Regions from separate parts of the Rossellomorea sp. NPDC077527 genome, predicted to be linked through region 2. Evidence: predicted binding sites of a transcription regulator. Region 2 holds the regulator's gene; the other holds the start of a gene.
The links. Region 2 encodes LexA, which represses DNA repair genes until DNA is damaged. Its sites were predicted from a motif close to CGAACATATGTTCG; they were not measured.
Positions count from the first base shown of each region.

Region 1 (6,810 bases), on a different contig from region 2:
GGTATTTCCGTTATGACAATTTGTTGTTTGCTTCCGCGGATATTTTCAATATCTGCTTTACCCCGCACAACGACTTTCCCTTTTCCGGTTTCATAGGCTTTCTTTATGCCATCGACCCCTTGGATGATACCCCCGGTTGGAAAGTCGGGTCCTTTTAGTACCGTCATAAGATCATCGACTGTACTATAAGGCTTATCCATACGCATGATGGCAGCATCAATGACTTCACCGAGGTGATGTGGTGGAATGTCGGTTGCGTACCCGGCCGATATACCGGTAGAACCGTTGACTAAAAGGTTCGGGAACCGAGAGGGTAAGACTGTCGGCTCGCTTGATGTATCATCGAAATTCGGGACAAACTCCACGGTTTTTTTATCAATATCCCTAAGAAGCTCCATTGAAATGGCAGAAAGACGTGCCTCAGTATAACGCATGGCAGCAGGAGGGTCACCATCGACGCTACCGTTGTTACCATGCATTTCAACAAGGAAGTTACGTACCTTCCATGTTTGACTCATCCTAACCATGGCATCATACACGGATGTATCACCATGTGGATGATAGTTACCGATAACATTACCAACGGTTTTAGCCGATTTTCTGAAGCCTTTCTCCTGGGTGTTTCCATCAACATACATGGCGTAAAGAATGCGTCGTTGTACTGGTTTTAACCCGTCGCGTGCATCCGGTAATGCACGCTCCTGAATGATGTATTTACTATAACGGCCAAATCGGTCGCCAAGCACCTCTTCCAGAGGTAAATCCTGATATCTTTCTACAGTTGTCATCTATTACCCCTCCTCTGGCACCGTAATGTTTTCATTTTCCAGAATGCTTCCGTCTTCTTCTAAACCAAAAGCTACATTACTTTCAATCCATTTACGGCGCGGTTCTACTTTGTCACCCATGAGTGTGGTGACACGTCGTTCGGCGCGAGCGGCATCATCAATGCGAACTCGGATCAACGCGCGTGTTTCAGGATCCATCGTCGTTTCCCAAAGCTGGTCAGCGTTCATTTCCCCAAGACCTTTATAGCGCTGGATCATATAGCCTTTTCCAACTTTGGAGATGGCCCCTTGAAGCTCATCATCCGTCCATGCATATTCAAGTTTTTCCTTTTTGCCTGTACCTTTACTTACTTTGTACAGCGGGGGAAGTGCAATATACACTTTTCCTGCTTCTAATAATGGTTTCATATAGCGGTAGAAGAAGGTCAACAGGAGAACCTGTATGTGAGCTCCGTCTGTATCGGCATCGGTCATAATGACAATCTTGTCATAATTGATGTCGTCAACATTGAATTCTGGTCCTACACCGCCTCCGATAGCATGAATGATCGTATTGATTTCCTCGTTTTTAAAGATATCCTGCAGCTTTGCCTTTTCCGTGTTGATGACTTTCCCCCGCAGAGGAAGGATCGCCTGAAATTTACGGTCTCGGCCTTGTTTGGCAGACCCACCTGCTGAATCACCCTCCACTAGATAAAGTTCATTACGTTGTGGATTTCTCGATTGTGCTGGTGTTAATTTTCCTGATAGGACGGTTTCTGAACGCTTTCGTTTCTTTCCGTTCCGGGCATCCTCTCTTGCTTTACGGGCCGCCTCACGTGCCTGAGCCGCTTTAATGGATTTTTTGATAAGAAGGGAGCTTGTATCCGGATTCTCTTCTAAGAAATAGAGTAGATGCTCCGATACGACAGCATCGACAGCGGATCGTGCCTCACTGGTCCCGAGTTTGCCTTTTGTTTGACCCTCGAACTGCAAGAGATGTTCCGGAATCCGGACAGATACGATACTTGCCAATCCTTCCCGGATATCGGTACCTTCCAAGTTTTTGTCTCGATCTTTCAGTATGCCTGCTTTCCGTGCATACTCATTAAAGACTCGGGTCATGGCTGTCTTTGCTCCCGCTTCATGGGTGCCTCCGTCTTTCGTCCGTACGTTATTGACAAAGGAAAGAATATTTTCAGAGAACCCGTCATTGAATTGAAAGGCGAATTCCACTTCGATATCGTGATGATTTCCTTCGAAGAAAGCTACGGTATGAAGCGCATCTTTTTCTTCATTCAGATATTGAACGAATGCCTGAATCCCGCTTTCGAAATGGAAGACTTCTTTCAGGTCATGTCGGTCATCGATGATTTCAATTTTTAACCCTTTTAGGAGGAATGCAGATTCCCTTAGGCGTTCACAGAGCGTTTCATAATTATATGTAACGGTACTGAAGATGCTTGCATCTGGTTTAAAATGAATACAAGTACCGGATTTTTTCGTTTTGCCAATCTTCTCAAGGGTAGTTTCTGGCTTACCCCCATTAGAGAAACGCTGCTCATATTTGATACCGTCCCGTTCAATCGTAACGACAAGCCATTCAGACAAGGCGTTTACAACCGAGGCTCCGACACCATGGAGGCCTCCACTTGTCTTATATCCCCCTTGACCGAATTTCCCCCCTGCATGAAGAACGGTCAAGATGACTTCAGGAGTCGGCTTGCCAAGCTTATGCATACCGGTCGGCATTCCCCGCCCTTTATCTTGGACTGAGATGCTATTATCTTTATGTATCGTAACAATAATCTCATTCCCGAAGCCTGCTAATGCTTCATCGACTGAGTTATCGACAATTTCGTATACTAAGTGATGCAATCCTCTTGAATCGGTAGAGCCTATATACATCCCGGGTCTCTTACGAACGGCTTCTAAGCCTTCTAATACTTGAATGGCATCATCATTGTAATCCATGGTCTTATTCTGGTTGGCCACGAACATTCCCCTTTCAAAACTTCTCTAACCTATTGAATGTTAGTTCTTGTAAGCTATTATTGGTTATGTATCTATTAACTATAACACAAGAACGTTTGTTCGTTTACCTATATTCTTTATTTCCTGAGGTAAACCACTATTGCTTATTGTAGCGTTTTATTTAATTTTCGCAAATGATATTTCCGTGAACGGATCGAATGAACCTTTGTTTTGCCCGGTTTATGCCCGTTGCTTTTCCGATAAAAAAACAAGCGGTAAGAGCCGCTTGTTACGAGTGAGATTTATTTGGTTAAAGCATGTTCAACCTTAATACAGCGATCCATTATGACTGTATACCCACGTTCTTTTAAAAAGCGATAAGCGTCTTCATTCACTACACCCAGCTGAGCCCAAAATACGTTTGAATCGATTTGATCGAATTCTTCCGCTATTTGTGGAAGGAATTCCGATCGGCGGAATACATTGACAATATCTATAGGTCCATCAATCTCTAGGAGTGATGATACTGCTTTTATTCCAAGTACCGAGTCAATTTTAGGATTTACAGGAATGATCTCATAACCCTGATCCTGCATTGCTTTAGATACCATATAAGACGTTCGTTCAGGGTTATCACTTAAACCAATCACTGCTATCCGTTTTGAAGCTTTGAGAATATTTCCAATTTCTGTTCTTGATGGATTTTCCATAGGGTGATTATCACTCCTTCGTTGATAGCAGCCACAACATTGTGACCTGCTTCATAAGTCCTATTCTTCTTTTATATCATATTTCCCTCTAATTTTTCAAAATTTTATAAAATTATCTAGATGAAAAGGAAGTGTCAGGGTGGGACTAAAGGGGTTATTTCCCTTCATTCCACTCCTGACACATCTATGGTCAATCCTATCCTATTTTTCAATTAGTCCTTTTGAAATGAGGAAGTCTCGCGCTACGTCCTTAGGATCTTCTTTATCCATATCCACTTTCGCATTCAACTCGCTCATTTCTTTCTCCGAAATCTTCCCTGCCAGTTCATTCAACACTTTCTCTACTTCAGGGTGTTCTTTCAACACTTCTTGACGAATGATTGGTGCAGCATCATATGGAGGAAAGAATCCTTTATCGTCCTTTGTCGTTTTTAATTTGTACCGTTGGATCCGCCCATCGGTCGTAAAGGCAGGAATGATGTCAACATCTCCATTTTTGACCGCTTCATACATAATATTCGGGTCAAAACTTTCCTTTTCTTTGAATTGGAACCCATACGCTTCAGAGAATGCATCGTATCCGTCCCCTTCACGTTCATAGAACTGGTGAGGTGCACCGAAGCTCAAATCTTTTGAAAGAGGGACAATGTCTGAGAATGTTTTGGCATCAAAGTCCTGATCAGCTGTGTATGCAAGGGTATACGTATTCTCAAAGCCTAATGGCTTTAACCAGGTCACATTGAACTTTTTTTCGTACCCTTTACGGACCTGTGTAAGGATTTCATCCGCTGATGCGCCTTTCTTTGCCTGTTCTTTCAGTACCGCTTCTAAGCCGGTGCCGGTATACTCCACGTACACATCGATGTCGCCTTTTTCAAGGGCGGGTGTAAGGATCGAAACTTCTCCGAGTCCTTCCTCCACTTTTACATCAAGGTCGGTTTTTTCTTTGAGAAGTTCAGCCATCATTTGTGTTAGGATGAATTGCTCTGTCCACATCTTACCTGAAACAGTGATGGTATCTTTTCCCCCTCCATTTCCGCAACCTGCAATCACTACTGATAATATGGTGATGAATATGAATCCTTGTAATTTCTTCTTCATTCGTACTCTCCTTTGGATATGGATTATTTTCTTGCTTTTAAGCCTTTAGGTGTGGTCATTCTTTCAAGAAGCTTTAATACAAAATCAAAACTCAACGCAAGTAAGGCCGCGGGAATGGCTCCTGCGAGGACTAGTGCATTATTCCACGTGGAAAGTCCTCTATAAATAAGGTCCCCAAGTCCACCTGCCCCTACGAATGTCGCAAGTGTGGCAACGCCTACAGTAAGGACGGTAGCGGTCCTGATCCCAGCCATGATAAACGGAAGGGCAAGCGGGAGCTCCACCTTGAATAACAGCTGTGAGTTGGTCATCCCCATGCCCCTTCCTGCCTCAATGACCCCTTCATCCACTCCGATGATGCCTGTATAGGTGTTCCTGAGGATCGGCAGAAGAGCATAAACAGTCAGTGCGATGATGGCTGTAACACTTCCTGTGCTGAAAATAGGAATGAGGAATCCGAACAGGGCCAAACTTGGTATCGTTTGAAAAACAGCAGTGATTCCGATGAAAAATTCTGCCGTCTGTTTTTTACGTGAAATATAAATACCGAGTGGCAGAGATATCGCAATGGCGATGAAAATCGATACAAAGGATAAAAATAGATGTTCCAATAACCCCGTTAAAATCGCATCGGAGCGGTTTGTGATGGTATGGATGAAAAGGATTGAGAATGCATTCATAGTGTGTTCTCCTCCCTATACCCTTCTGAGGCTACTGTACGAAGGATGTCACTGGATGAGATAATCCCGATTTTCCTGTCGTCTTTCATTACCATCAGATAAGGCTTTCCAGTTGTCAGAAGTAAACTTGCTGCTTCTTTGATAGATGAATCAAACGGTATCAATGAATATTCCTCTTCTTCAAGCATCATGTGAAACCCATCCCCATCGTCCCTCATAATGTTCATTACTTGCTTATGGGTCTGATGGTCCTTCAGTCGGTTTTCGCCAATGAATGCCCTAACGAATTCATTGGCAGGATCCATCAATAGTTCTCTGGGTGTTGCCATCTGTTCGATTTCACCGTCCCGCATGACAGCAATCTCATCCGCTATCTTTAACGCTTCATCAATATCGTGAGTGACAAACACAATCGTTTTATGTATGGTATTTTGGATGCTTTTCAGTTCATCCTGCAGCTGCTCCCTGCTAATCGGGTCCAGGGCGCTGAATGGTTCATCCATCAATATGATCGGTGGTTCAGCTGCAAGGGCGCGTATGACGCCAACACGCTGCTGCTGTCCGCCGCTCAGTTCAAGGGGATACCTATTCTTATATATGTCTGGTTCCAAACCAACAAGATTAAGCAGCTCGTCCACACGACCTTCATACTCTTCCTTTTTCCACCCTTTTAGACGGGGTATGAGACTGATGTTTTCTTCAATCGTCATATGTGGGAGAAGTCCGATGCGCTGTATCACATAACCTATGTTTCTTCTGAGTTCCACTTCATCCGTATCTGAAATGTCTTTCCCGTCAATAAGAATCTTTCCCCCTGAAGGAGCAATAAGTTTATTGATCATCTTCATAGTCGTCGTTTTACCGCATCCGCTCGGACCAATCAAGGCAACTAGCTTTCCTTTGGGAATCGTTAAGTTGATTCCCTTAATGGCTTTCGTACCATCTTCGTAGACCTTTGTTACATTTTGAAATTCAATCATTTTTCCACCTGCTTTATGAACTGAGAAATTTTCCTAAACATAGAAGGGATACCCTCATTATACAAAAGGTAAACATGTTGTAAATGAATCTGCATTTGTATGATATAGTCTGTGATGAATGTGAAGTAGGCATACAGCATACGAATAAAAGATTTCTTTAACTGCAGAAAAAAACCAGCAAAGCATTCTTTGCTGGTTACGTTCTATGTTTCTTCAGTATAAACTGTTCTACTAAGATGCCCGTGATAGTACCCAGTATCAATCCGTTATTCAATATAGATGCAATGACGACAGGCATTTCCTTGAAGGCAGTGGCCGGAACAAACATCGCCCCCACTCCCACAATCAGTGAGATACCTGCAACAAAATGAATTCTTTCTACGTCTTCTTCTTTTCGATATTCAGAAAGGGCAAGTCCGACCATCTTGATGAAGATGACCGTTGTTACTGCATATCCAACAGGAGCAGGAAGACTGGCGAATATGTTCATGATCTTAGGGATCAAGCTGATAACCATGATGATTCCGCTGCCAATGATAAATGGAATGATCGAATACATTTTTGTTGCAGCAACAAATCCGGCAGAACCTGAAATAGG
Region 1 is NZ_JBITVL010000004.1:201,857-208,666, reverse strand. It holds gene parC (DNA topoisomerase IV subunit A) at 1-788, opposite strand, end outside; gene parE (DNA topoisomerase IV subunit B) at 792-2,762, opposite strand; gene ACIGG7_RS15445 (CoA-binding protein) at 3,044-3,451, opposite strand; gene ACIGG7_RS15440 (glycine betaine ABC transporter substrate-binding protein) at 3,653-4,552, opposite strand; gene ACIGG7_RS15435 (ABC transporter permease) at 4,576-5,232, opposite strand; gene ACIGG7_RS15430 (ABC transporter ATP-binding protein) at 5,229-6,212, opposite strand; gene ACIGG7_RS15425 (purine/pyrimidine permease) at 6,409-6,810, opposite strand, start outside.
Region 1: parE (DNA topoisomerase IV subunit B) is a predicted target of LexA. The motif match lies at 2,851-2,864, and genes of this name have one in related genera.

Region 2 (6,810 bases):
GAATCGTGAAAAAACATATGATTCAGTATCATGTGTTCATTCCTGCAGATGAAGGAAAGCTCCTTTCTCAGCTAAAGAATGATACTATCTTAACGAAATTAGATTTTCTGGAAGAAAGAACAGTTTATGAACTAACCGGGTTTTACCTGGAAGACCACCCTGTCGCAGGGAGCATCAAGAAATATCAAAGGTAGAAGGGATACAAAAATCTTATGTTTGAACAATTAGTAAATGAAATGACTTTAAAACCACTTGTAACAAAAGTGGAACAAAACATACAAGAAATCCACAAGCAAATCGATGGACGTGCTGAAAGTAACCAATTTAAGGTTTTGCGATCATTTCAGAAACACCGGGTCAGTGATTCGCATTTTATACCTTCAACAGGTTATGGTTACGATGATGCAGGGAGAGACACGTTGGAAAGTATCTACGCGGATGTATTTGGGGGAGAGGCAGGTCTTGTAAGGCCACAAATCATTTCCGGGACTCATGCCATTTCCATTGCCTTATTCGGAGTACTTCGACCAGGTGATGAACTTCTTTACATCACAGGAAAGCCATATGATACATTGGAGGAAATTGTCGGTGAACGGGGTGAATCGACGGGTTCCCTTAAGGACTTTCAAATTGGCTATCAAAGTGTTGATTTAGATATGGAAGGAAAGGTCGATTTTGAAGAGGTTTCAAGAAGAATATCATCACGAACGAAAATGGTGGGAATTCAACGTTCGAAAGGGTATGCAAACCGACCTTCCTTTACAATAGAAGAAATAAAAGAAATGATAACCTTCATTAAAGAGATCAATCCTGAAATCGTTGTATTTGTCGATAACTGCTACGGAGAATTCGTAGAAGAACAGGAACCTTGTCATGTCGGGGCGGATCTGATGGCGGGATCCCTTATAAAAAATCCGGGTGGAGGACTTGCTAAGACTGGTGGCTATATCGTAGGTAAGAAAGAATTCGTAGAAGCCTGTTCTTATCGAATGACATCTCCAGGGATTGGAGCTGAAGCCGGTGCTTCCCTATACAGCCTGCAGGAAATGTATCAAGGGTTCTTTTTGGCACCTCACGTAGTCGCTCAATCACTGAAGGGGGCAGTCTTTACATCGGCTCTGTTAACAGAAATCGGGATGAATACGAATCCATCTCCATATGCTACTCGTACTGATTTGATACAATCGGTGCAATTTGACGATAGAGAAAAAATGATCGCATTTTGTCAGGCGATTCAGTTTGCGTCCCCGATTAATTCACATTTCACTCCATTACCAAACTATATGCCCGGTTATGAGGATGATGTCATTATGGCCGCTGGAACATTTATACAAGGATCAAGCATCGAATTATCAGCTGATGGACCAATTAGACCACCGTATGTAGCGTATGTCCAAGGTGGATTGACATATTCTCATGTCAAAATTGCTGTATGTTCAGCAGTAGACAATTTGATCGAAAAAGGTTTAATCACTATTTGAAAAGGATAATAAAGTAGTAATTGGATAGTCTAATTCTGACTATCCTTTTCTTTTGGTTTCTCATGTAAGAAAATCTAACATTTCATTGACAGAACTCCTGACGTTACATATAATATACTCAAGAAGGAAAACAAAAGGAGGAATCAAGATGAGCGAAAGTGAAATTCGTCGAACGATGGCATTGTTTCCAATTAGTATTGTCATGCAGCTCACGGACTTAACAGCTCGTCAGATTCGATACTATGAAGAGCACCAATTGATTAACCCGGCAAGAACCGAGGGGAATCGCAGGCTCTTTTCCTTGAATGACATTGATAAGTTATTAGAAGTAAAGGATTTGTTAGATCAAGGTATCAACATGGCCGGTATCAAGAAAATCTTTTCTGTTTCCAGTCATAATGAAAAGAAAGTAGTATCTGACGTAAGTGATGAAAAGGAAGAAAAGGCACGACAGGATCTATCTGACGACGAACTTCGTAAATTGCTACGAAATGAACTGATGCATTCCGGTCGTTTCAATCGATCAAGTCTTCGTCAAGGTGATATGTCACGCTTTTTTCATTAAATAAACCTTTAATTAAACTTGAGGAGGAATTACGTAAATGGCAAAGTATACTCGAGAAGATGTGTTAAGATTAGCGAATGAAGAAGGGGTTAAATTCATTCGACTACAATTCACTGATATTTTAGGGACGATAAAGAATGTAGAAATCCCTTTAAGTCAGCTTGAAAAAGCATTGGATAACAAGATGATGTTTGATGGGTCTTCAATCGAAGGGTTCGTTCGTATTGAAGAATCAGATATGTACCTTTTCCCTGATTTAGACACATGGTTAGTATTCCCATGGACAGCCGAAAAAGGTAAAGTAGCCCGACTAATCTGTGATATTTACAATCCTGATGGCACTCCATTTGAGGGAGATCCTCGTAATAATCTAAGACGTATCTTAGGTGAGATGGAAGAGCTAGGGTTTACTGACTTCAATCTTGGACCTGAGCCGGAATTCTTCCTCTTTAAATTAGATGTAAATGGCGAACCAACTCTTGAACTGAACGACAACGGCGGATACTTTGACTTAGCTCCTACCGATCTTGGGGAGAACTGCCGTCGTGACATCGCATTGGAACTTGAAGAGATGGGCTTTGAAATCGAAGCATCTCACCATGAGGTAGCTCCTGGTCAGCATGAGATCGATTTCAAATATGCGAATGCATTAAAAGCTTGTGACGATATTCAAACATTTAAATTGGTGGTTAAAACGATTGCACGTAAACATGGTTTACACGCAACATTCATGCCGAAGCCATTATTTGGTGTCAATGGTTCTGGTATGCACTGTAATATGTCCTTATTCAAAAACGGTGTAAACTCTTTCTTTGATGAAAAAGGTGACTTACAACTAAGTGATACAGCACGCCAATTCCTTGCTGGTATCATTAAGCATGCTACTGACTTTACAGCGATCACAAACCCGACTGTAAACTCATACAAGCGACTAGTACCAGGATATGAAGCGCCATGTTATGTTGCGTGGTCTGCACGTAACCGTAGCCCGTTAATCCGTATTCCTGCATCACGTGGATTGAGTACTCGTGTAGAAGTGCGCAGTGTCGATCCTGCGGCAAACCCTTACCTTGCAATGGCTGTCTTATTAGCAGCAGGATTGGATGGGGTTAAGAATAACCTGCAAGCTCCTAAACCGATTGACCGTAACATCTATGTCATGGACAAAAAAGAGCGTGAGGAAGCAGGTATCGTAGATCTTCCAGCAACATTATATGCAGCTCTTGAAAACCTTAAGACAAATGAAGTCATCGTGAAATCACTAGGAGAACACATCTTCGAACATTTCGTAGAAGCAAAAGAAATCGAATGGGATATGTTCCGTACACAAGTACATCCTTGGGAGCGCGAGCAATACATCCAAATGTATTAATAGAAGTAAAAAACCTCGACATCTTGTGTGTCGAGGTTTTTTTGGTTTTTATACACTTTTTCCATCGTGAAGCCAGTCTTTCTACGTCTCATTTTCAACCTCTTAGTTCTTTGTTAAACCAATAAAACACCTTAACTCCCTGATACTGATCTTGAGTATAAAGCAGCTGCGAACATGCTCCACACTTCCTATTCAATCCTTTGGCAGATGTATTCCCTATATAAATGTTAACAAAAAACAAAAATCCCGCTACGCACAATTCGTAGCGGGATGATTATTAATGCACTTGACGATAAACTCCGACCACTTTACCCAAAATCGAAACATTTCTCAATATAATAGGCTCCATGGTTGAATTTTCGGGCTGTAGTCGAACATAGTCCCTTTCTTTAAAGAAACGTTTGACTGTTGCCTCATCTTCATCTGTCATGGCAACGACAATGTCGCCATTATTGGCTGTTTGCTGCTGGCGTACGATGACAAAGTCCCCGTCGAGGATTCCGGCCTCTATCATACTATCCCCCATGATTTCCAGCATGAAGACCTGTTCATCCGAAGGGGCCATCCGTTCGGGGAGGGGGAAGAATTCTTCCACGTTTTCGACTGCTGTAATGGGCTGACCGGCTGTTACCTTACCGATTAATGGGACATTGACAACTCTTTGTCGAGGAATGGTATCCTCTTCAAGATCCAGAATTTCAATTGCTCTTGGTTTGGTTGGATCGCGACGTATCAGACCTTTGCTCTCAAGCCTGGCTAAATGTCCGTGTACGGTGGAACTAGAAGCAAGACCGACGGCTTCCCCGATTTCACGTACGGAAGGCGGATAACCTTTTTCTCTAACTGAAACTTTAATATATTGGAGTATGTCTTGCTGTCTTTTAGACAATTTTGTCATGTTCACGCACCTCTATTATAGATCTTATGTTCCCATTATAGCATGTCTTTCCAATAGATACAAACATAAGTTCGAATTTGTGTTGACACCAAACGGATGTTCGTATTACAATGAATATATCGAAAACAGAACAAACATTCGCATGGAGGTAATTTATATGTTAACACATATTTGGTCTCGATTCTCTTATATAATCATATTATTTGTTTTAGCTCTTTTATCCGCTGTCTATTTATTAATCAATATCACAAACCAACCATCCTACCAAAGTATCACGGTCAAGAATGGTGACACTCTTTGGACCATTGCAAAACAGTATAATGAAGACTATTCTATGACAGTGGAAGAATTTATCGCCTGGGTGGGAGAGGAAAACGACTTAACCTCCTTTTCTATCAAACCCGGAGAATCACTTGTGTTGCCGATAGAAAATCCAACCATATCCACCCAATCAGATTATGAACTTGTCATGAATGAAGAATAGAGGGATAGAAGATGAAGGCGGTAATATACTGCAGGGTAAGTACGAAGAAAAATACGCAGGAAACTTCCTTGGAACGTCAAGAGGAAGAACTGGTCAAATTGGCATTAGATCATCAGTATGAAATCGAAGCGATCATAAAGGACCAAGCGAGCGGATTCGAGTTGGACCGTCCAGGTGTATTGGAACTCTTGGACATGGTGAAAGACCAATCGATCGAAGCTGTGTTCATACAGGACGAGACAAGGATCGGAAGGGGTAATGCGAAGATTGCCCTTATACACTGCTTATTAAAAGAAGAAGTGAAGATTGTCAGCCAGACTCATAGTGGTGAACTTCACTTATCTGAATCCGACTCAATGGTCATAAACATCGTCAGTATGGTGGAGGAATATCAAAGGAAGCTTCATAACCTGAAAATCAAAAGGGGTATGCAAAGGGCTGTTAGAAATGGCTTTAAACCACATAAAAATTTAAAAAACAAAGGCAATCAGGATGGAAGGGAACGCATTGAAGTGCCTGTCGAGGAAATTATAAGGTTAAGGAAAAATGAATTGACATTTGCTGAGATCGCAGCTACCCTAAGGGGGTTCGGCTACGATGTCTCAAAGGCAACGGTACATAGACGATTCAAGGAATATATGGCCTCGCTTGAAGATGCTTAACTCTTGTTTTATCTCCTTTAATCTAGTAACATGACGGTAGTATAATATACAACTGTTGGAACTAGCTGACTATGCAATAAAGGAGTTTTTATAGATGCTTTCAAAAACAAAAATGAACCGAATCAACGAACTTGCCAAAAAGTCCAAAGAAAAAGGACTTACAGAACAAGAAGCTAAAGAACAGACTAAATTGAGGAAAGAATACCTTGAAACGTTCCGTCAATCGATGAAAGGCACGATTGAAAATACGAGAATCTTTGATCCGGAAGGTAATGAAGTAACACCGAAAAAGATTCAGGATATACAAACCAAGAAAAAAATGCACTGATTTGAATGGCTGTCAGGTCTCTTTGTAAGAGATCTGGCAGCTTTTTACATGTGTGTTAAAGGGTGGGGATATATGAATGATATTTATTCACGATCAAGCACACACTGATTGACTACGTCTGGCAGAGATCAGCAGCGATTGGATAAACCCGTAAATAGGCATGTTCAAAGGTTTTTTATTTTCATGGATGATAAAGTCATGTTATCATTCAAGATAGTTGTATAAACTACCAAAGAAGATTAATATTAATAAGGTACATTAAAAGGAAGGATGTCTGACTTATGTTTGATAACACAGATCAATTAGCAATTAATACAATTCGTACATTATCAATCGATGCAATTGAAAAAGCAAATTCCGGTCACCCGGGGATGCCTATGGGAGCAGCTCCAATGGCGTATGCACTCTGGACAAGATTCATGAACCATAATCCTAAAAACCCTGATTGGTTCAACCGTGACCGCTTCGTTTTATCGGCAGGACATGGTTCGATGCTGTTATATAGCCTGCTTCATTTATCAGGTTATGATGTGTCAATGGACGATCTTAAGAATTTCCGTCAGTGGGGAAGTAAAACTCCAGGACACCCTGAATACAAGCACACACCTGGTGTAGAAGCCACGACAGGTCCGCTTGGTCAAGGAATCGCAATGGCGGTTGGTATGGCATTAGCCGAAAGACATCTGGCCACTACATATAACAAAGACCAGCACAACATGGTCGATCACTATACATACTCCATTTGTGGAGATGGTGACTTGATGGAAGGTGTATCCTCTGAAGCGGCATCGCTTGCAGCTCACCTTAAATTAGGACGTCTTGTTGTCTTATACGATTCGAACGATATTTCACTTGACGGAGACCTTGATAAATCGTTCTCTGAAAGTGTAAAAGGACGTTTTGAATCATATGGTTGGCAATACATCCGTGTTGAAGATGGTAATGACCTTGAAGAAATCTCGAAAGCCATCGAAGAAGCACAAGGAGATACTACCCGTCCAACAATGATCGAAGTGAAGA
Region 2 is NZ_JBITVL010000003.1:2,232-9,041, reverse strand. It holds gene hflX (GTPase HflX) at 1-194, shown strand, start outside; gene ACIGG7_RS10040 (methionine gamma-lyase family protein) at 213-1,481, shown strand; gene ACIGG7_RS10035 (MerR family transcriptional regulator) at 1,630-2,046, shown strand; gene glnA (type I glutamate--ammonia ligase) at 2,084-3,418, shown strand; gene lexA (transcriptional repressor LexA) at 3,696-4,316, opposite strand; gene yneA (cell division suppressor protein YneA) at 4,474-4,800, shown strand; gene ACIGG7_RS10015 (YneB family resolvase-like protein) at 4,812-5,462, shown strand; gene ACIGG7_RS10010 (DUF896 domain-containing protein) at 5,557-5,790, shown strand; gene tkt (transketolase) at 6,072-6,810, shown strand, end outside.